DNA from 2 places in the Streptomyces sp. NPDC043738 genome. Region 1 is predicted to be linked to the other one. Evidence: riboswitches for the same ligand, from Rfam matches in the RefSeq annotation. Region 1 holds a riboswitch; the other holds the start of a gene.
What was found. Region 1 has a riboswitch for glycine ahead of gcvP (aminomethyl-transferring glycine dehydrogenase). Riboswitches for the same ligand answer to the same signal wherever they lie in the genome.

Region 1 (11,230 bases):
CGAGGGCCTGCCCGCGGCGGGTGATCTGCTGGTACCGCTGGCGCCCGCCCCGCCGGGGATCGCCGCCCACCGTCCGCACCACGTCGCCGATCTGCTGCCCCGGCTCACCCGCCGTCTGACACCCGCCCCACTGCTGCGCGAACCCGCCTGACCCGGCGCACCGGCCGCCCATCCGCGCCCGGCGCACGCCGGCCGACCGAAAGCGTGCCCCGCGTCCCTTCCGGCCGCGGGGCGCTGCCGCGCTCACCCGCGCGGGCTAGTCCGTCGATACCACTGCCAACGCCCTTGGAGACGAGTGCAATTGGAAGCAACCGCCCGCACGGGTGACGCGTCGATACCGAGTGAGTACCGCTGCTGCGAAATCCCTGCGGAATCCCGTCCGTAGGGCAACACTGGAACCGACCGAAGAAACGGGGGAGCGGCCATGACCACCACATCGAGCCGCACGACGTTCACCACACCGCAGCGAAAGACAACTTCCATGTGTCAGCACCAACCGCCTTGCCCGTCAGCAGACTCCACCGACCGGGAGGCCGCACACCTTGTGGCGCACCACCCCGAGCAGGGCTGGAGCCTGCTCTGCAACGGCGTCCTGCTCTTCGAGGACACCGGTGAGCTGCTGCCGGACGGGCAGGTCATCGCCCCGCACCGCACCCGGGTCACCGCAGCCGCCTGACCCGCGAGCACCCGGCACGTACAACAGGGCCCCCGGCAGATCTGCCGAGGGCCCTTGATGTTGCCCTGATGGGGCCGGATGATCAGTTGTCGTACTCGTCGAGCGGGGGGCAGGAGCAGACGAGGTTGCGGTCGCCGAAGGCACCGTCGATACGGCGCACCGGCGGCCAGTACTTCTCCGCCGCCGTGACGCCCGCCGGGAAGACGGCCTCCTCACGGCTGTAGGCGTGGGTCCAGTCGCCGCCGAGCGCGGCCGCGGTGTGCGGGGCGTTGCGCAGCGGGTTGTCGTCCTTGTCCCACTCCCCCGAGCCGACCTTCTCGATCTCCGCGCGGATGGCGATCATCGCGTCGCAGAACCGGTCCAGCTCGTCGAGGTCCTCGCTCTCGGTCGGCTCGATCATCAGCGTGCCGGCCACCGGGAAGGACATCGTCGGTGCGTGGAAGCCGTAGTCGATCAGCCGCTTGGCGACATCGTCGATGCTCACGCCGGTCGCCTTGGTCAGCGGCCGGACGTCGATGATGCACTCGTGCGCCACCAGGCCGCCGGGGCCGGTGTAGAGCACCGGGTAGTGCGGCTCCAGGCGCTTGGCGATGTAGTTCGCGCTCAGGACCGCGACCTGGGTGGCGCGCTTGAGGCCCTCGCCGCCCATGAGGCGGACGTACGCCCAGGAGATCGGCAGGATGCCCGCCGAGCCCCAGGGAGCCGCGGAGATCGGCCCGACGCCCGTCTCGGGGCCCGCGGTGGGCTGCAGCGGGTGGTTGGGCAGGTACGGCGCCAGGTGGGCGCGTACGGCGACCGGGCCGACACCGGGGCCGCCGCCGCCGTGCGGGATGCAGAAGGTCTTGTGCAGGTTCAGGTGCGAGACGTCGCCGCCGAACTTGCCGGGCTCGGCGAGTCCGACCAGCGCGTTGAGGTTGGCGCCGTCGACGTAGACCTGACCGCCGGCGTCGTGCACCGCGCCGCAGATCTGGGTGATGTGCTCCTCGAAGACGCCGTGCGTGGAGGGGTAGGTGACCATCAGGACCGCGAGCTCGTCACGGTGCTTGTCGATCTTGGCGTGCAGATCGTCGGTGTCGACCTCGCCGTCCTCACCGGTCTTGACGACGACGACCTTCATGCCCGCCATGACGGCGCTGGCGGCGTTGGTGCCGTGCGCCGAGGACGGGATCAGGCAGACCGTGCGCTGCTCGTCCCCGTTGGCGCGGTGGTAGGCGCGTACGGCCAGCAGGCCGGCCAGCTCGCCCTGCGAGCCGGCGTTCGGCTGGATGGAGACCTTGTCGTAGCCGGTGACCGTGGCCAGTCGCTCCTCCAGCTCCTGGATCAGCGTCAGATAGCCCTGGGCCTGGTCGGCCGGCGCGAACGGGTGCAGCTGGCCGAACGCGGGCCAGGTGACCGGCTCCATCTCGGTGGTGGCGTTCAGCTTCATCGTGCAGGAGCCGAGCGGGATCATGCCGCGGTCCAGCGCGTAGTCCTTGTCGGCGAGGGTGCGCAGGTAGCGCAGCATCGCGGTCTCGGAGCGGTGCTGGTGGAAGACCGGGTGGGTGAGGTAGTCGTCCGTGCGCAGCAGCTCCCGCGGCAGCGCTTCAGCGGCCGTCGTGTCCAGCTGCTCGACGTCGCCCTGCACGCCGAAGGCGCCCCAGACGCCGGCCAGCTGCGCGCGTCCGGTGGTCTCGTCGCAGGCGATGCCGACCAGGTCGGCGTCGACCTGGCGGAGGTTGACGCCGGCCTCGCGGGCGGCGGCGACGACCTCGGCGGCCCGGCCGGGCACCCGCGCGGTCAGGGTGTCGAAGTACGCACCGTGCACGATCTCCACACCGCCCGCCCGCAGGCCCTCGGCGAGGACGGCGGCGTAGCGGTGGGTGCGCCGGGCGATGGTCCGCAGGCCCTCGGGGCCGTGGTAGACGGCGTACATCCCGGCCATGACGGCGAGCAGCACCTGCGCGGTGCAGATGTTGCTGGTGGCCTTCTCGCGGCGGATGTGCTGCTCGCGGGTCTGCAGCGCGAGGCGGTAGGCCTTGTTGCCGTCGGCGTCGACGGAGACGCCCACCAGGCGGCCGGGCAGGCTGCGGGCGAACTGGTCGCGCACGGCCATGAAGCCGGCGTGCGGCCCGCCGAAGCCCATCGGGACGCCGAAGCGCTGGGTGGTGCCGACCGCGATGTCCGCGCCGAGCTCGCCGGGCGAGGTCAGCAGCGTCAGGGCGAGCAGATCGGCGGCCACGGTGACGATCGCGCCGAGACCGTGGGCCTGCTCGATCAGGGCACGGGGGTCGCGCACCGCGCCGGAGGCACCGGGGTACTGCAGCAGCACGCCGAAGACGCCCCGCTCGGCGATCTCGGCGGGGATGCCGTCGGACAGGTCCGCGACGACGACCTCGACGCCGGTGGGCTCGGCGCGGGTCTGGATCACGGCGACGGTCTGCGGCAGGCAGTCGGCATCGACCAGGAAGACGCCCTGCTTGACCTTGCCGACGCGGCGGGAGAGCGCCATCGCCTCGGCGGCGGCGGTGCCCTCGTCCAGGAGGGAGGCACCGGAGGTGGGCAGTCCGGTCAGTTCCGCGACCATGGTCTGGAAGTTCAGCAGCGCCTCCAGGCGGCCCTGCGAGATCTCCGGCTGGTAGGGCGTGTACGCCGTGTACCAGGCCGGGTTCTCCATGACGTTGCGCAGGATCACCGGCGGGGTGAACGTGCCGTAGTAGCCCAGGCCGATCATGGGGGCCAGCACCTGGTTGCGCTCCGCCAGGCCGCGCAGCTCCTGGAGGACCTCGGCCTCGGTGCGGCCCTGCGGCAGGCCGAGCGCCTCCGCGCTCTTGATCACATCGGGTACGGCCGTGGCCGTGAGCTCGTCCAGCGACCCGAAGCCGACGTGCGCGAGCATCTTCGCCTGCGCCTCGTGGTCGGGGCCGATGTGCCGGCGCTCGAACGGAATGCCCTGTTCGAGCTCGGTCAGGGAGATGCGAGTGGTGGTCATCTGCGGGGGCCTCCTGGTCAATGCGACCTACGAGGGGCACCACGGCGCGGGTGCCCGGACGGCCTCCCCCTCTGTCATCTCAACCTGAGAGCTTCACCGGCCCGCGCGAGGCGGCCCGGCTTTCACCGTCGGTGAGGAGGGGTTCCGGCGCTGTGCTCGTCCGTGGCCCGCCCTGCTTTCCAGAGTGACCTCGTCCATGCGGTACGTGTGCCTGAGAGATTCCGGGGAGGATTTGCTCCTTCGGCGCCCTGGTCGCGAACGACAAAGGACTCTCCCGCATGGGTTCTGCGGCCATTGGCCAGCCTACCAGCGCGCCACTCGAAGGATCCTTCGAGTGGCCGGGGCATGAAATGTGCCGTTTGGTAGTTGTCACAGGGCAGTTGCGACCAATTGGAGGGGTTGTGCAAACCGATATCGATCCCCGGAGCCTGATCGGCCGCAAAGCGTTCGACCGGAACGGCGCGAAAATAGGCACGATCGACGAGGTCTACCTCGACGACGCGACGGGGGAACCGGAGTGGGCGGCCGTGCGCACCGGACTCTTCAGCCGGGATGCGTTCGTCCCCCTTGAACCCAGCAAGATGGTCGGTGAGGGCCTGCACATCCCCTACGACCGCAAGCTGATCAAGGACGCCCCGGACTTCGGCGTGGGCCGCCACCTCTCCCCTGAGCAGGAGCTCCAGCTCTACCACCACTACCGGCTGGATATCTCCTCACCGGAACCCGGTCCGGCGTCCCCCGGCAAGGAAGACGGCTCCGACGGCCCGGACAAGGACTTCGGCAAGATCGCCGGCTCGGAGGACTGACCTCCTTCCGGCCCGCCGCCCACGAGCGGCAAGGGCTCACCCGGCCGCAGCGCCGGGTCCTCGACGGCAAAGGTCCGCACCCTCCCCGGTGCGGACCACGGCGTCTCGAAGCGCACGGTCACCCTCCCCACGCCGCTTCCCTGCACCCATCCGGCGCCGAACTCGTCGTGCACCACGTCCAGCCCCGGATGCCAGCGCCTCGGCCGCTCCTCCTCCGGCTCCCCTCCACCGGACTCCTCCCCACCCGGCTCCGCGGCCGCCCTCGCCAGCTCCCCGGCCTCCCGCTCCGTCGCCAGCTGGGCGAACAGATCCTCCTGGGTGAAGTCGGCCAGCCCGCTGACCCCCACGCCCAGCAGCCGCACCCCGCCGGTGGTGTCCACGGTCTCCAGCAGCCGCACCGCGGCCTCCCGTACGACCGAGGGGTCGTCGGTGGGCCCGCGGAGCGTCTCGGAGCGGGTCAGCGTCGAGAAGTCGTAGTTCCGCACCTTGATCACCACCGTGCGTCCGGAGCGCCCGGCCGCCCGCAGCCGCTGGACGCAGCGGTCGGCCAGCCGCAGCATCTCGGTCCGCACCCGCGTCCGGTCGGTCAGATCGACCTCGAAGGTGTCCTCGACGGAAATGGACTTGGCGTCCCGCTCGGCCACCACGGGGCGGTCGTCCTGGCCCAGCGCCATCGCGTACAGCCCCGCGCCGTGCGCCTTGCCCAGGAGCCGCACCAGCTCCGCCTCGCCGGCCTCGGCGGTCTCCGCGACGGTGTGGATCCCGGCCCGCCGCAGCGTCTCAGCCGTCGCGGGCCCCACCCCGGGCAGCGTCCGCACCGTCATGGGGCCCAGCAGCTCCCGCTCCGTACCGGGCTCGATGACGACCAGGCCGTCCGGCTTCGCCGCCTCGGACGCGATCTTCGCCAGCATCTTGGCGCCCGCGAGCCCCACCGAACCGGTCAGCCCCGTCGCGGTCCGGATGTCGCGCCGCAGCCGCTCCCCCACTTCGCGTACGGCGGCCGCCTCGGCCGGCACCCCGCCCGCTTCCAGGTCCACGAACGCCTCGTCCAGGCTCAGCGGCTCGACGAGCGGTGACAGCTCGTGCAGCAGCTCCATCACCGTGTCACTCACCTGGCGGTACAGGCCGAAGCGAGGGCTGAGATAGGCGGCGTTGGGGCACAGCCGGCGCGCCTGGGCCGTGGGCATCGCGGAGCGGACCCCGAAGATCCGGGCCTCGTACGACGCCGTGGCGACCACACCCCGCGGCCCGATCCCGCCGACCACCACGGGCTTACCGCGCAGGCTGGGCTTGGCCGCCTGCTCGGCGGCCGCGTAGAACGCATCCATGTCCAGATGCAGAATCGTCGGCGCGGGTCTCACACGTCCGATGCTGCCGCATGGCACTGACAATCGACCCGATGCCGGGCCGGGGCCGCCGGACGGGGCTCAGCCGGCCCTGTTGCGCCGCCGCGCCAGCTCGTCGTGCGGGTTCTTCCCCATCAGCGTCTCGCCGGTGTCCACGCGCTCTCCGTGGAGCTGTGACAGCGCACCCTCCACGTCCCGCCACACCACGCCCACCGCGATGCCGAAGACGCCCTGGCCGCCCTGGAGCAGATCGACGACCTGATCGGGCGAGGTGCACTCGTAGACCGTCGCGCCATCGCTCATCAGCGTCATCCGCGTCAGATCCGCCAGCCCCCGCGCGCGCAGGTGCTGCACGGCGGTGCGGATGTTCTGCAGCGACACCCCGGTGTCCAGCAGCCGCTTGACGATCTTCAGGACGACGACGTCCCGGAAGCTGTAGAGCCGCTGGGTGCCGGAGCCGTACGCGGGCCGGATGCTCGGCTCCACCAGGCCCGTACGCGCCCAGTAGTCGAGCTGCCGGTAGGTGATGCCCGCTGCCGCACATGCGGTCGGGCCGCGATAGCCGATGTTCTGCGCCTCGCAGTCCCCCGACACCGCCGCGGCCGGTGCCGGGGCATGGTTCGCGGCCGCGCCCGAGTGGAGCGGCAACGCCCCTTCCGCCGCCATACCGTCGCCGGTGATTGCCACGCCGCCCTCCGTCCTCCACGTCCCGGACGGGACCTGCCATATCGACGGTATGCAGTCACTCGGGGTGCGTCAACGATCGCCGCGCTCGCCACGCCGAGTGATAATCACCCTACGAGTGGTTTCTCGTGACCTCGCGCGGGGAATGGCTAAATAGTTTGGCCGGAATCAGCCCCTTCACCCGGCCGGCGTCACTGGCTGTTGGTGCCGAAGTCCTCGGGCGAGATCTGGTCGAGGAACTCGCGGAACTTCTCCACCTCGTCCTCCTGCTCGTCCGGGATGGCGATCCCCGCGTCGTCCAGCACACCGTCCGTGCCGAAGATCGGCGTTCCGGTGCGCAGTGCCAGCGCTATGGCGTCGGACGGGCGGGCACTGACCTCGACCCCGCTGGCGAAGACCAGTTCGGCATAGAAAACCCCCTCGCGCAGGTCCGTGATCCGGACCTGGGTCAGCTCCTGGCCCACCGCTTCGAGCACGTCCTTGAAAAGGTCGTGCGTCAGCGGCCTGGCAGGGACCATGCCCTGCTGGGCGAAGGCGATGGCGGTGGCCTCCCCTGGCCCGATCCAAATGGGCAAGTAACGGTCGCCTCCCACCTCCCGCAGGAGCACGATCGGTTGGCTGGAAGGCATTTCCACCCGGACACCCACGACGTCGAGCTCGTTCACACAGCAACCCTAGGACGTGCCCGGCAGGTTTGGGTAGTCGAGCACTCTTTTGCTCATGGCAACCGGACGCGAAGAGCGCTCTGCACCAGCGCCGCATGGAGCCGTACGGAGAGCGTCGCCAGCTCTCTCGCGGTGGCCTCCGCATGAGCCCTGGTCTGTGGATTACGGTGCCGCCGAAGGGGTGCAACGACCTGTTCGACCAGGCTGGCCTCGCGCTCGGCGGCCGCCTTCACGGCACGCAGATGCCGCGGCTCCAGGCCGAAACGACCCAGGTCCGCGACGAGTTTGGCCACGGTGACGGCCTCGATGTCGTATCCGCCGTCCGCATGGGGGACGATGAGTCCGTACGACTCCCAGTCGGCGAGCACCGCCTCGTCCACCGCCGCGGCGGCCAGCAGCTCGGCCCGGCCGATCCGGGCAGCGGTCGGATGGTCCTCGCCCTGGCAGGAGACGCCCTCGACCAGGTCCCGCGAGGGCGCGGCCGGAGCCGGCAGCCGCACCTGCTCACCGCGCTCCAGAGCGTCCAGATGCTCCCGGATGACCTTCAGGGGCAGATAGTGGTCCCGCTGCATCCGCAGGACGCTCGCCAGCCGATCGACGTCGGCCGGCGTGAATTTCCGGTATCCGGAAGGCGTGCGCTTCGGCTCGACGAGCCCCTCGGCCTCCAAGAAGCGAATCTTAGAGATGGTGACCTCGGGAAACTCCTCGCGCAGCACATTGAGCACCGTGCCGATGCTCACCGGCTTGGCGCCCGAGGAGGCGGTGCCGGCGGAACCGGCACCGCCCTTCGGCGTATCGCGCATATGCCTTCCCTGACCGGTCAGATCCCGGCGCCCCGCTGGCTCGCGTAGAAGACCATGCGGTACTTGCCGATCTGGACCTCGTCGCCGTTGGCGAGCGCGACCGAGTCGATCGGCTCACGATTGACGTACGTGCCGTTCAGGCTGCCGACGTCGGCGACCGTGAAGACGCCGTCCGCACCGCGGCGGAACTCCACATGCCGACGCGAGACCGTCACATCGTCGAGGAAGATGTCGCCCTGCGGATGCCGGCCCGCCGTCGTCAGCTCGCTGTCCAGCAGGAAGCGGCTGCCCGAATTCGGACCCCGGCGGACGATCAGCAGCGCCGAACCCAGCGGAAGGGCTTCGACCGCGGCCTGGGCCTCCGGGGACAGCGACGGGACCAGGTTCTGGCCCGTCGTCTCCGAGTCGTAGGCCTCCAGCCCCGAAATGGAGATCGTGGACGTCGTCTCGGACGCCCGCTCGGCCTGGGCACCCGGGCGCAGCGGCGCACCGCAGTTGGAGCAGAACCGGCTCGCCTCGGCGTTCCGGTGCCCACACCTCGTACATACCGGCAAGGCCGACCCTCCACCCGTGCGTGAGGCCGATGGTTCCTCGGAACCTATGCGGGCGGCCCCGGAGGGGTCAACAGAACCCGCGCCGTGCCCCCCGGACGGACCGCCGACCTCGTCACGGAAGAGCGGACGCTCCGCCGGCTCACCACTTTCGGGCTGGCGCGGAGCGCGGTGCCGCGCGGAGCCGCTGCCGCCCTCCTGGCGCGCGCTCTTGCCGAACAGCTTTCCAAACAACTTCACGGGCGATTCCCCTTGAACGAAACAGACCCGCCCGTGGGGCAGGACGAACCCTCGATGCACACACCGACCCAACCGGACATCCTGTGAACGTCCGTGGCCTCCAGACAGTTTCCACCACACACCACACGCACGGTGCGTCGACCCCCCGCTACCTCATGCCCTCGCCGGGCACTCGACATACCTGCACACCTCACTGCGATGACGACCGAGCGTAGTCAGGCCGCTTCGCCTCTCGCAAGGCATCCACAATGATCTTCCCCCGACGGGTCACAGACACCTTGGCCTGCTCCTTTTCCAGCGTCTGCACCACTCCGCCGGGGATGTTCAGCGCCGGCTCCAGGTCCTCCGGCTTGCCGATGACCTTGAAGCGGTACGGCTGCGTGACGCGCTCGCCGTCGATCTGCACCCCGCCCCGGATGTCCGAGAGGTAGGTGTCCGCGACGACCCGTACCGAATTGACCTGGATGGCCTCGGCGCCGGCCGCCCGCAGCTCCTGGATGGTGTCCAGCAGCTTGTCCGCCTCGACGGAGTGCGTCGGGTCGTCGATGGTCAGGTTGATGCCGGGCCCCTGCGCCGCGACGGTCCCGGCCAGCACACCCAGCTGCTGTTCCTTCTCCACGGTCTGCTTACGGGCCTCCTCGGCCTGGTCCGAACTGTTCTCCAGCTCGGTCTTCTGCCCTTCCAGGCGCCGCTGTTCGTCCGTCAACCGCTGGGAGCGATTGTCCAGCTCGTCCAGAATGCGCACCAAATCCTCCTGGCGCGCACCCCGCAGCGCACTGCTGTCACTTGTGGAACGTACCTGAATCGCCAGACCCAGGCCGAGAATGAACAGGAGCAGCGCAACGATCAGTTGGGCACGGGTCAACCGCGGCGGCCACAGGCTCGCCGCGAGTCGCTCCCGGCCGGTCTTCGGGCGCTCTCCTTCTCCGCCACCGCTCACCGCGTCAGGAGTCGAGGAGTCTGCCGCTTTACTCGACTTCTGTCCAGCACTGTCCGTTTCCCGGGTTTCGTCCCCGTCGGCGGACGCGTTCCGCTCAGCGGCTCCTTGGCTCTCGGGCGGCATCGGCCGCCGCCCCACCGGGCTGCGCTCCTGCTCGGGCTCCGGTCGCTCGGGCTGCTTCCCCGGCTCCGGGGTCTCGTCCGTTGCCATCCGTCTCACGCCCTGAAGACGTGCCGGCGGATCGCCGCGGCGTTGGAGAAGATCCGGATGCCCAGCACCACCACGACGCCGGTGGAGAGTTGGGCGCCGACGCCCAACTTGTCGCCGAGGAAGACGATCAGCGCGGCGACGACGACGTTCGACAGGAAGGAGACCACGAAGACCTTGTCGTCGAAGATGCCGTCCAGCATCGCGCGCAGACCGCCGAACACGGCGTCCAGCGCCGCGACGACAGCGATCGGCAAGTAGGGCTCGACCACCGTCGGCACCACGGGTCGGACGACGAGTCCGACCACGACTCCCACGATGAGGCCCAGTACGGCGATCACGATGTGCCCTTCCCTGTGTCGGCTCCGCCCGACCTGGCGGCACCGGCCTGCGGCTTTGCGGTACGTACGATCAAACTGGGCGCGGGCGGCAGTGTGACCTCACTCTCCGCGGAAATCCTGGTGCGAACGCCGTAGTTCTCCTGCAGCACATGCAGGTACTGGCCATCGGCGCTGTCCTGGAACGCGGTGCTCAGCCGCTGCCCGTCCCCCACCGCCAGCACCGTATAGGGCGGCACCAGTGGCTTGTTGTCGACCAGTATGGCGTCTCCCGCAGCTCTGATCGCCGAGAGTGACGTAAGCCGCTGCCCATTGACGGAGATGGCCTCCGCACCGGACTCCCACAGGCCGTTGACCACGCGCTGCATGTCCCTGTCGCGTACCCGCCCGGTGTCGGAGAAACCACTGCTCTCGCGCGGCCCGCCGCCACCGGATTCCGCGCCCTTGGCATCGTCCACGACGAGTTTCACGCCGGGCCCGGTGACCTGCGTCGAGCCCGACAACAGGGCCAGCAGTTCGGCCTTGCCGCCGCCCTGCTGCTTCAGCGCCTCACGCTGCATCCTGCTGACGTCGCCCCGCAGCGCGTCGACCCGCTGCTGCTGCTTGTCCGCCTCGCCGGTCCCCTTCTGGATGCGGTTGATCAGCTCTTCGCGCTCCTTGGCCAGCGTCGGTGCGGATATCCGCGCCTGCGCGGCTCCGACGGTCACCACGAGCGCGGCCAGTACCAGACCGGCCGCCAGGCCCAACTTCGCCCGCAGGGTGCGCGGCAGCCCGCGCACGCCGGCTTCGGATTTGCGTGCGGCCGCCTCGGCGTACCCGTCGTCGAGGCTGTGATCCATCACGTTGGTCAGCAGCGACATGGACGCATCGGGGCGCGCGGCCGGCGGTTTCGGGGTGCTCCGATCGGGGCGCTGCTGCGACATGCCGCACATCGTCCCACGTCGGCCGCGCAGTCTCCCAACGGCCCCACCGGCGTGCCGATCAACGGCTCGCCGGTGGGGTCCGG
Region 2 (11,230 bases), on a different contig from region 1:
GGATGTAGTCCTCGCTCAGCGTCTCCAGCATGCCGGCCCGGGTGAGCCGGGCGTAGAGCGCGGAGTAGAGGAAGGCCAGGGTGACCCAGGGCAGGACCAGCGTCCGGGCCCACAGGAACGGGTCCTCCAGCAGCGGCACGTAGTCGCTGCGTTCGAAGATCGGCCACTGGTAGGTGAACAGGGCCAGCGCCAGCGCGCCGGTGAAGAACATCGGGAGGGAGACGCCGGCCAGCGCGACGCCCATCGCCATCCGGTCGAAGACCGAGCCGGGGCGCAGCGCGGAGAGCACGCCGGTGGCGACACCGGAGACGACCCACAGCACGGCCGCGCCGGCGGCCAGCGAGAGGGTCACCGGGAGCCGGGACTGGATCTCCGGCCACACCTCGATGTGGGTCTTGAAGGAGTAGCCGAAGCACGGCACATGGCACTTGGCCGCTTCCGGACCGAACTTGTAGTCGACGCCGACGAAGATGCCCTTGAGGAAGTCCCAGTACTGCTCGTACACGGGCTTGTCCAGGCCGAGGTTCTTCTTGACCGCGGCGATGTCCGCGGGCGTGGGGGCCTTTCCGATGTACTGCTGGGCAAGCTGGTCGGTGCTCTGCCCGGCCAGCTTCGGCAGCAGGAAGAAGATGCCGAAAGTGACCGCGCTGACGATCAGCAGCAGGATCACTGCGCTGATCAACCTGCGGATGATGTACGAGAACACGGGGATGCGGCGTCGGCGCCGCGGGCCGGCCGGAACCGGACCGCGGACACCAATGCCTTCACCTGCCTTCCAGGGCTGCTACTTCTTGACGCCGATGTTGAGGTAGTCGTACTGACCGCTGAAGGCCGAGGTGGACACCAGGTTGGTGGCCTTGGGCGAGCGGTACATCAGGACCTTGAAGTAGGTGAGCGGGACCAGCGCCGCCTGCTCCATCGTCTTCTTGTCGATCTCGGCGTACGCCTTCTCGCGGGCCGCCTTGTCGGTGTTGGCGATGGCGGTGTCGAGCAGCTTGTTGATCTCCGGGTCGTCCAGCTGGGACAGGTTGGTGTTACCGGACTTGCTGATCGCCTTGCCGTTGAGGATCTGCTGCAGGTAGCCGTAGCCGGTCGGGAAGTCCGAGCCCCACTGCATCATGATCAGGCCGACGTTGTTCTTCTTGTTGAACTCCGGCACACCGGCGTAGTCCGAGAAGTACTTGCTGGTCGGGTACGACTGGATCTTGGCCGTGACGCCGATCTTCTTCAGCGACTCGATGACCGAGGTGGCCGCGTCGACCTCGTCCTGGCGGTCGTTGCGGGCCAGGATCGTGGTGGTGGTCTTGCCGGCGCCGCACTTGTCCCAGTGCTTCTTGGCCTCGGTCAGGTCCAGCTTGTCGCCGTTGTACTTCTGCGGGTACAGGTCGTACTTCTGGTAGCCGTCGATGTCGGTCGGCAGGACCGTGGAGGCCAGCTCACCGCGGATCGGGCCGCCGAGCGAGGTCTGCACGGCCTTCTTGTCGATCGCGTACTCGACGGCCTTGCGGCACTCCAGGTTGTCGAACGGCTTCGCCTTGGTGTTGATCGCCGTGTAGACCAGGCGCTGACCGAGCGCGTTGTCGGTGTTGGCCTTCTCCTTGGAGTCCGTCAGGAGCTGGGCCTGCGTCTGGCCGTCCACACCGCGGCCCGCCAGGTCGACCAGGGTGTTGCCGGACTGGAGGTCCTTGTCGATGGTCGACTGGGCGACCTTCAGCTTCAGGACGATCTTGTCGGGCAGCTGCTTGCGCAGCGGGTCGTTCTTCGCCGACCACTGCGGGTTGCGCACGAGGGTGAGCTGCTTGCCCTCCTCGTAGCTCTCGAACTTGTACGAGCCGGTGGACAGCACGGACTTGGTGTAGTCCGCGCCCTTGTCCTTGGCCTTCGGGACCGGAGCGGTCTGCGGGGCGCTGACCAGGTAGTCGAACTCCGCGAACGGCTTCTTGAGGTGGAAGACGATCGTGTGGTCGTCCGGGGTCTCGATGGACTTGAGCCCTTCCTTGCTCTTGTCCTTGTAGGGCCCCTTGTAGCCGCCCTCGTTGTCCTTGAGGAACTGCTGGAAGTAGTTCGGGCCCAGCGAGAGGGTGTCGCGCGCGAAGTTGGAGCGCTCGACCGCGTACTTGACGTCCTGCGCGGTGACCGCGGAGCCGTCCTCGTACTTCACGCCCTTGCGGATCTTGTACGTCCAGGTCCGGCCGCCGTCGCTGGGCTTGCCCATCTCCTCGGCGAGGTCCGGGACCAGTTCGTTGCCCTTCGTGCCGGGGCCCGGCTTGAAGGTGGTCAGCGGGCGCGCGTAGAGCCGGCTGAAGTTGTAGATGAAGGCGTAGTACGTGTTGCCCGGGTCGAACGACTCGGGGGCGTCGCTCATCGCGTAGTTGACGGTGCCGCCCTTCGCGTCCGAGGCGTTGACGACGCCCTTGGTGGCGGCGTTCGCCTCGGCCGAGCCGTCCGAGGAGCCCTTGCCCCCGCTGCAGCCGGCCAGCAAAAGGCCCGCACTGGTGATGGCCGCTATCGCCGCGACCGGAACTGACCTTCGCATGATGGTCCGTGTCCCCTTCGTTCGTCGAGAAACTTCACACGTCAAAACTTCACTGGCGGTGGAGATTTGTGGGCGCCGGCGCCCGGCGGGCCGTCAGCGGCTGCGCGGGTCCAGCGCGTCCCTCAGGCCGTCACCGAGCAGGTTGAACGCGAGCACGGTGACGAAGATCGCGAGGCCGGGGACGATCATGTACTGGGGGTCGACCTCGTAGTACTTGACGGCCTGGTTGAGCATGCCGCCCCAGGACGCCTGGGGCGGCTGGATACCGACGCCCAGGAAGCTCAGGGCCGCCTCGAAGAGGATGTTGGAGGGGATCAGCAGCGTCGAGTAGACGATGACCGGACCCACCAGGTTGGGCAGCAGCTCACGGAAGAGGATGAACGGCCCGCGCGCACCCATGCCGCGGGCGGCGTCGACGAATTCACGCTCGCGCAGCGACAGCGTCTGCGCACGCACGATGCGGCCCATGTACGGCCAGTTGAAGAAGCCGATCACGAAGATCAGCACCGAGATGTGCAGCGGCAGGCCGTCCAGGCCGAAGGCGCCGCCCTGCAGCGAGGCGGAGATCGCGATGGCGAACAGCAGCAGCGGGAAGGCCAGGAAGACGTCCATCATCCGGCTGATGAAGGCGTCCACCCGTCCGCGGTAGAAGCCGGCGACCACACCCAGCACGGTGCCGATGGCGACCGACAGCAGCGTCGCGCCGAACGCCACGATCAGCGACACCCAGGAGCCCTCCAGGATCCGGGCGAGCAGATCGCGGCCGAACTTCGGGTCCACGCCGAGCGGGTGGTCCCCGCTCATCCCGCCGAAGTCCCCCTTGGGAAGCGTGGTGTTGGGGTCGATCAGCGACTGGTTGGGGGTGTTGGGGTCCAGGCCGAGCAGGGCCTGGAGGGGGCGGGAGAGCGCGGCGAGGACGACGAGCAGGATGACAACGATGGCACCCGCCACCGCGACCTTGTCCCGCCGGAAGCGCAGCCATGCGATCTGGCCGAGCGAGCGCCCTTCGATGCGCTTGCCCTCCACGCCTTTCAGCACCGCTTCCGGCTGCGCTTCGGCAGCCGCCCCGGTGGTCTCGATCGGTGCGGTCACGGTGCCCTTGACCCCTCTCGGCCGGCGGTGGCCGGCCCCTGCCCGCCGCAAAAGCGGCCTGATTCACATCACTGGTGCAATTCGGTGCAAGTACTGCGGGCATCGCGGAACTTCACACAGTGGAAGTCGGAGATTCACGCGACGCCCTACGGGATGACGCTCGATGACGCTCGTACAAAGGACCGAGGCCCTCGGTGTTTCCGGAGTCTTCATCCCCTTCGCGATCAGTCACCAGCCCTGACCGGGAAAGGATGCGCAACTGTGATGTGCTCCACGGCTTTCCGTTATACGGACGCACGTTCGGGCTGAGCGGAGCGAATGTCCACGGGAGCGGACCTCAACCGTGAGGAATACGGGGCGAATTCACCCCGGAACCGACACCTCGACGACACTCTCCGTCACCGGAGGGCATCGCCGAGGAACTCCGGCCGGGCGGCCGGCGGGTGGGTCAGTAAGGGCGCGGGTAGCCGTAGCCGTACGAGGGCGCGGGGGCCGGCTGACCCTGCGGCTGAACGTAGCCGTCCCGGTCGAAGAACGGCCGCGCACAGGCCCGCATCCACATCGCGACCGGGTCGTAGTCGTCGTTCATCGCGACCGTGGAGACCGGCAGTCCGTCCGGAACCGCACCGATCGACTGCTGGATCATCAACCGGGCCGAATCCACCGCTTGTTGGCCGGTGTCGTACAGATCCAGCCCGACCGCCAGATACGGGGCACCGAGCGCGGGCTGCACCCAGGCCCGGCGCAACGACCGCACGGCGGGGGTGCGGTGGGCGTTCTGGGCCAGCAGGGCGTAGAACTGCGGGATGTCGATGACCGGCTCGGAGATCCGCAGCGGGCCGGCCGGCAGCCGGTCGAGGCCGCCGGCGATGCGGCGCAGGTCCAGCCAGGGGATGCCGACACCGCCACCGGGGGCGTGCGGGTTCAGCCACAGGCCCCAGCGGTCCGGGAAGAGCGCGCCGGCGATCTCCAGGCCGCCGACGACCTCGTGGTCGCGGTTCCAGCCGGAGGCGGCGAGTTCGGGCGCGGAGGTCACGCACGGCGCGTAGCCGAGGCCGTCGACCTCCATGTTTCCGTACTGCGCGTCGGGGGAGCCGGCCCGGCCGTGCCACAGCAGCATCCAGACCTGGCCCGCGGCGAGCGCCTGCAGCAGCGCCTCATAGGCGTCGTAACGGCCGGGCGAGACCTGCTGGAGCAGCTGCTCCAGCGCTCCGGCCGCCGCCGGCCCCTGATGCGCACCCGCGCTCACGTGGTCCGTCCCTTCATCTCGGCAGGGCACGTGTGGGTGCGCCCGCGCGTCATCCAACCAGCTTACGAGTGGTCGCGAGAGTAGAAGGGCCGCACGCGCTCCAGCATCCAGTCGGCGACCGGGTCGCCGTGGGCGAGATCGAGCATCACCAACTGCACCGGCCAGGGCACCGGGACCGCGCCGAGCGCACGTCCCAGGGCCGCCAGGACCGTCTCGCGGGCGGTGCCGTCGTGCAGCGCGGCAGGGTCCACGGCGAGCTGAACACCGACGAACAGTGTGGGCGTGTCGCCCTCGACACTAGCCAGGGCACGCCGGGCAGTCAGGACAATTCCGGCACCGGAGAACTCCAGCCCGGCGCCGGCCAGGAAGTCCACCGGCTCCTCCTGCCAGTCCGGCTCGAAGAGCCGCACCCGCCCGCCGCTGGGCAGCCCCTCGACCCCGTGGCGGCCCTGCCGGCACAGCTCGGCCACCGCGGGCGGCGGCAGCGGGACCCCGACCGTGCCGTCCGGGTTGACCGCGATCCCGATCCTCGGCGGCAGCCCGCGGGCGAACTCCCCGGCCGGGGCGACGGTGAAGGACATGTGCGAGCCGACCACCCGCAGGAACTCCTGCTCGGAGCTGTAGACCGGGACATGGGCCACCCCGCCGATCTCGACGGTGGGCAGGTCCAGGCCGCGGGCACCCGGGCCCGCGCTCTCCGGGCCCCCGCCGTTGGGCAGCGGCACCCACACCCGGCTGCGCCCCAGGACCTCGACGATCCGGCCGCCGGCGCCCGGATGCCCGACCGACGCGGCGAGCACCTCCTCGAGCTCGTTCGCCGGCCACGCCAGCTGCGGTATCCCCTGCTCCGGAAGACTCATCTGTACCCACCCGTTCCGACCACGCCAATCGCCCAACGACCCTAGACGAGAAAACCCGCAGGCGGTTCATACGGGGGCGGGGTACGGCACACCCGGAATCCGCAGTCCGCTCAGTGGAAGGCGACCGTCTTCAGTGCGCTCGCCGCCCGCCGGTCCAGCAGGACCACCGAGCTGAACCCCTTCGGCGGCCCGGCCGTCTCCGCCGCGGCGACCAGCCGGCCCACCGCCCTGCGGTGCCGCGCGAAGGCGTACCCCGACACCCCGCGCCCGCGCGCCTCCTGGCCGGACCGCGCCACCTCCGGCGGCACGTCGAGCAGCACCAGATGCAGCCCGCGCCCGCCGCGCGCCGCCGACCGGGCGACCCAGCGGCGCACCCAGGCCAGCGTTCCGCAGTCGTGCACCACCACGCTGTCCCCCGACGCGAGCGCACGGCCCAGCGCGAGATAGTGCGCGGCCCGCACCAGCGGGCGGTACAGCCCGTACGGCAGCCGGCGCAGCCTGCCGCGCCCCCAGCGCTCGCGGACGTCCTGCGAATCGATGCGGTGCACCACGGGGCCGCGGCCGTCCGACGACGGCACCACCCGGTGCATCAGAGTGCTCTTTCCGCTGCCCGGCAGCCCGGAGACCACCACCAGGTCACCGGCGGCGAACCGCAGCTCCGCAGTGCCGCGGGCGCGCTTCCGGCCGCGCAGGTCCCTCACCCGAGTACCGCGCCCCGGCCGGACGACGGACCGCGCCGCGCGCCGGGCCGGGGGCCCGGCGGCGGGTGCCGCCACCGGCGCGCCCGGGGGCACGACCCCTGAAGTGGCCGCGAATGCCGCTTCCCTCTGCACCGTGATCGCCCTCCCCGTCCAGTTCCGGTCCGAGTCCGTCCCTTACCCGCAGAGTGTCAAGAAAAGGTAATGCCCATCAAGGCGATTGTCCGATCTGTCGGCGTGGCGGGCCCGGTCCTGGACGGGGCGGCGACCGGGGCTCCTCGATCCGGCGTTCCCGTGTAATGATGTGGCCGCCACGTGCACGTCCGAAGCTCATCCGTGCACCGCCAACTCCATACCGGCCGCTTGAATCCGCGCGGGAGAGTCCCCGGCCGCCACGGCGGGGCGCCGAAGGAGCAAGTCCTCCCTTGAATCTCTCAGGCCCCTATACCGCGCGGGCGAGGCAGATCTGAAAAGCGAGCCACTGCCCGGTTGCACGGGGCGGCTCCACCCAAGGTGCAAACCGGGTCCGTTCGCGGGATCCCGGTGAACCTCTCAGGTTCCGATGACAGATGGGGAGAACGTCTTGTCACCCATGCCTGGGAGCCCAGAACCATGACAGATGCCCCCCGCCGCACCGCGCTGGACGCCACCCACCGCGCGCTCGGCGCGACCATGACCGACTTCGCCGGCTGGGACATGCCGCTGCGCTACGGCAGTGAGCGCGACGAACACGTCGCCGTCCGCACCCGCGCCGGTCTCTTCGACCTCTCCCACATGGGTGAGATCACCGTCACCGGCCCGCAGGCCGCCGACCTCCTGGACTACGCGCTGGTCGGCAACATCGGCGGCGTCAGTACCGGCCGCGCCCGCTACACCATGATCTGCGAGGACGGCGGCGGCATCCTGGACGACCTGATCGTCTACCGGCTCGCCGACCAGGAGTACATGGTCGTCGCCAACGCCTCCAACGCCCAGGTGGTGCTGGACGCGCTGAGTGCGCGAGCGGGCGGCTTCGACGCCGCGATCCGCGACGACCGGGACGCCTACGCGCTGCTCGCCGTGCAGGGACCGGAGTCCCCGGGGATCCTCAAGTCGCTGACCGACGCCGATCTGGACGGACTGAAGTACTACGCCGGTCTGCCCGGCACGGTCGCCGGCGTCGACGCGCTGATCGCCCGTACGGGATACACCGGCGAGGACGGCTTCGAGCTGTTCGTGCGGCCGGCGGACGCGGTGGCCCTGTGGGAGGCGCTGGCCGCGGCCGGCAAGGACGCCGGCCTGGTGCCCTGCGGTCTGTCCTGCCGCGACACGCTGCGCCTGGAGGCGGGCATGCCGCTGTACGGGCACGAGCTGACCACCGCCACCACGCCGTTCGACGCGGGCCTGGGCCGGGTCGTGAAGTTCGAGAAGACCACCAACAACGGCGACTTCGTGGGCCGCGCCGCGCTGGCGGCGGCCGCCGAGCGCGCCGAGACCGACCCGCCGCGCAAGCTGGTCGGCCTGATCGCCGAGGGCCGCCGGGTTCCGCGCGCCGGATACCCGGTCGTCACGGCCGACGGCACGGTCATCGGCGAGGTCACCTCCGGGGCCCCCTCCCCCACCCTCGGCAAGCCGATCGCCATCGCCTACGTCGACGCCGCCTACGCCACACCGGGCACCGAGGGTGTCTGCGTGGACATCCGTGGAAGCCATGAGCCGTACGAGGTCACCGCGCTGCCCTTCTACAAGCGGCAGAAGTAGCGGTTCACCCCCGGCATCCCCGGCAGTGGCGCGCGCCCGCGTGTCTCACTGTGCAAGACCCTCCCCCGGACTTCGCCCGGGGAGGCGCCCCCATGCACGATCACACCCTCGCGTACAGGAGAATCGAGCCATGAGCAACCCCCAGCAGCTGCGCTACAGCAAGGAGCACGAGTGGCTGACGGACGCCGTGGAGGGCGTCTCGACGGTCGGTATCACCGAGCACGCGGCCAACGCGCTCGGCGACGTGGTCTTCGTGGAGCTTCCCGCGGTCGGCTCGACGGTCACGGCGGGCGAGTCCTGCGGTGAGCTGGAGTCGACCAAGTCCGTCAGCGATCTCTACTCGCCCGTGGACGGCGAGATCGTCGAGGTCAACGAGGATGTCGTCGGCGACCCCTCGCTGGTGAACTCCGCCCCGTTCGAGGGCGGTTGGCTGTTCAAGGTGAAGGTCAGCGGCGAGCCGGAGGACCTGCTCTCGGCCGACGAGTACACCGCCTTCGCCGCCGGCTGATCCCGGACCCCTCTCCCCAGGAAGACTCATGTCGCTTCTCAACAGCTCCCTGCACGAGCTCGACCCCGACGTCGCCGCCGCCGTCGACGCCGAGCTGCACCGCCAGCAGTCCACCCTCGAAATGATCGCGTCGGAGAACTTCGCCCCCGTCGCCGTCATGGAGGCCCAGGGCTCCGTCCTCACCAACAAGTACGCCGAGGGCTACCCCGGCCGCCGCTACTACGGCGGCTGCGAGCACGTCGACGTGGTCGAGCAGATCGCGATCGACCGCATCAAGGCCCTCTTCGGCGCCGAGGCCGCCAACGTCCAGCCGCACTCCGGCGCACAGGCCAACGCCGCCGCCATGTTCGCCCTCATCAAGCCGGGCGACACCATCCTGGGCCTCAACCTCGCCCACGGCGGCCACCTCACCCACGGCATGAAGATCAACTTCAGCGGCAAGCTGTACAACGTCGTGCCGTACCACGTCGACGAGAAGACCAACCTGGTCGACATGGAGGAGGTCGAGCGCCTCGCCAAGGAGCACCGCCCCAAGCTGATCGTGGCCGGCTGGTCCGCCTACCCGCGCCAGCTGGACTTCGCGGCCTTCCGCCGGATCGCCGACGAGGTCGGCGCGTACCTCATGGTCGACATGGCGCACTTCGCCGGCCTGGTGGCCGCGGGTCTGCACCCCAACCCGGTGCCGCACGCCCACGTCGTGACCACCACCACCCACAAGACGCTCGGCGGCCCCCGCGGCGGCGTCATCCTGTCCACCCAGGAGCTCGCCAAGAAGATCAACTCCGCGGTCTTCCCCGGCCAGCAGGGCGGTCCGCTGGAGCACGTCATCGCGGCGAAGGCGGTCTCCTTCAAGGTCGCCGCCTCCGAGGACTTCAAGGAGCGCCAGCAGCGCACCCTCGAAGGCGCCAAGATCCTCGCCGAGCGCCTCGTCCAGGACGACGTCAAGCAGCACGGTGTCTCCGTCCTGTCCGGCGGCACCGACGTCCACCTCGTCCTGGTCGACCTGCGCGACTCCGAGCTCGACGGGCAGCAGGCCGAGGACCGCCTCCACGAGGTCGGCATCACCGTCAACCGCAACGCGATCCCCAACGACCCCCGTCCGCCGATGGTCACCTCCGGCCTGCGCATCGGCACCCCGGCCCTGGCCACCCGCGGCTTCACGGCCGAGGACTTCCGCGAGGTCGCCGACATCATCGCCGAGGCCCTCAAGCCCGCCTACGACGCCGAGGCCCTCAAGGCCCGGGTCACGGCGCTCGCGGAGAAGTACCCGCTGTACCCGTCGCTGTGACGCGTCTCATGCGGTGATCCTCCGCGCCGCCGGTCACCGGCGGCGCGGAGGCCGAACGGGCCGTGAGCCCGGGGCCGTTGGTCCCGGGCTCACCGTCTGCGTGCCCGCTCTTCTCCCTCCCTTCGCGAAATCACGTGGAAAATCCGGTGATTCGCGAGAAATAAGGTGGCCCACGGCAGATGGCAGCCGCCCCTCCTCCGTGAAGGGGGCACTTCTCGACGCAGGACGGACGACACATCCCATGGACATGAGCGCGGGCGAGCGCAAGGGGCTCAGCCTCTTCGCCCTCATCATGATCGGCATAGGCTCGATCTTCGGCTCCGGCTGGCTCTTCGGCGCCGGTGCCGCCGCCCAGGTGGCGGGCCCCGCGGCGCTGGTCGCATGGGTGATCGGCGCCGTCTTCATCGGCATGATCGCGATGTCCTACGCGGAGGTCGGCTCGGCCTACCCGATCCCCGGCGGCATGGCCCGCTACGGCCATCTCTCCCACGGGCCGGTGCTCGGCTTCCTCACCGGCTGGGCCGTGTGGATCGCGGTCGCCTCGCTCATCCCGATCGAGTCGATCGCCGCCACCCAGTACATGACGTCCTGGAGCTTCGGCTGGGCGAAGGGGCTGGTCGACCCGGCCACCCATCAGCTCACCCTCTCCGGCATCTGCACGGCACTGGCGCTGACCGTCGCCCTCTGGCTGACCTGCTACTGGTCGGTCCAGCTGCTGGCCCGTGCCAACACCGTGCTCACCCTGGTCAAGTTCGCCATCCCGGTGCTCGCCGTGCTGGCCCTGATCGGTTCCGGCTTCCACACCTCGAACTTCACCTCGCAGGGCGGGTTCGCCCCGTACGGCTGGCCGGCCGTGCTCACCGCCGTCACCACCTGCGGCGTGATCTTCGCCTTCAACGGCTTCCAGGCCGTGGTCAACCTCGGCGGGGCCGCCAGGAACCCGGGCCGGGCCATCCCGATCGCCCTGGTCGGCGCGCTCGCACTGGGCCTGGTGATCTATCTGGCGCTGCAGACCGCCTATCTCGGCTCCGTACCTCCCGAGCAGCTCCAGCGGGCCGGCGGCTGGCAGGGCGTGAACCTCAGCTCGCCGTTCGCCGACCTCGCCAAGCTGCTGATGCTGCACTGGGTGGTCACGCTGCTGCAGTTCGGCGCCTTCATCTCGCCGGCCGGCTCCAACATCGCCAATGTCGCCTCGGCCGCGTACATGGTGACCAATCTCGCCGAGACCGGCTTCTTCCCCAGGAAGCTGGCGGCCGTGC

Region 2: another riboswitch for glycine. It lies ahead of gcvT (glycine cleavage system aminomethyltransferase GcvT); the one in region 1 lies ahead of gcvP (aminomethyl-transferring glycine dehydrogenase).

The regions. Positions count from the first base shown of each region.
Region 1 is NZ_JBWKCJ010000036.1:63,666-74,895, forward strand. It holds gene AC0680_RS33110 (hypothetical protein) at 1-151, shown strand, start outside; gene AC0680_RS33115 (DUF5999 family protein) at 482-676, shown strand; gene gcvP (aminomethyl-transferring glycine dehydrogenase) at 759-3,644, opposite strand; glycine riboswitch at 3,834-3,931, opposite strand; gene AC0680_RS33125 (PRC-barrel domain-containing protein) at 4,046-4,450, shown strand; gene AC0680_RS33130 (DNA polymerase IV) at 4,339-5,811, opposite strand; gene AC0680_RS33135 (MerR family transcriptional regulator) at 5,878-6,483, opposite strand; gene AC0680_RS33140 (bifunctional nuclease family protein) at 6,672-7,145, opposite strand; gene ftsR (transcriptional regulator FtsR) at 7,199-7,948, opposite strand; gene AC0680_RS33150 (FHA domain-containing protein) at 7,966-8,811, opposite strand; gene AC0680_RS33155 (DUF881 domain-containing protein) at 8,930-9,889, opposite strand; gene AC0680_RS33160 (small basic family protein) at 9,895-10,227, opposite strand; gene AC0680_RS33165 (DUF881 domain-containing protein) at 10,224-11,147, opposite strand.
Region 2 is NZ_JBWKCJ010000005.1:238,812-250,041, forward strand. It holds gene AC0680_RS10190 (ABC transporter permease) at 1-706, opposite strand, end outside; gene AC0680_RS10195 (ABC transporter substrate-binding protein) at 785-2,536, opposite strand; gene AC0680_RS10200 (ABC transporter permease) at 2,630-3,628, opposite strand; gene AC0680_RS10205 (enhanced serine sensitivity protein SseB C-terminal domain-containing protein) at 4,077-4,877, opposite strand; gene AC0680_RS10210 (enhanced serine sensitivity protein SseB) at 4,940-5,737, opposite strand; gene AC0680_RS10215 (AAA family ATPase) at 5,848-6,576, opposite strand; glycine riboswitch at 6,800-6,895, shown strand; glycine riboswitch at 6,896-7,014, shown strand; gene gcvT (glycine cleavage system aminomethyltransferase GcvT) at 7,048-8,175, shown strand; gene gcvH (glycine cleavage system protein GcvH) at 8,306-8,683, shown strand; gene glyA (serine hydroxymethyltransferase) at 8,712-9,971, shown strand; gene AC0680_RS10235 (APC family permease) at 10,213-11,230, shown strand, end outside.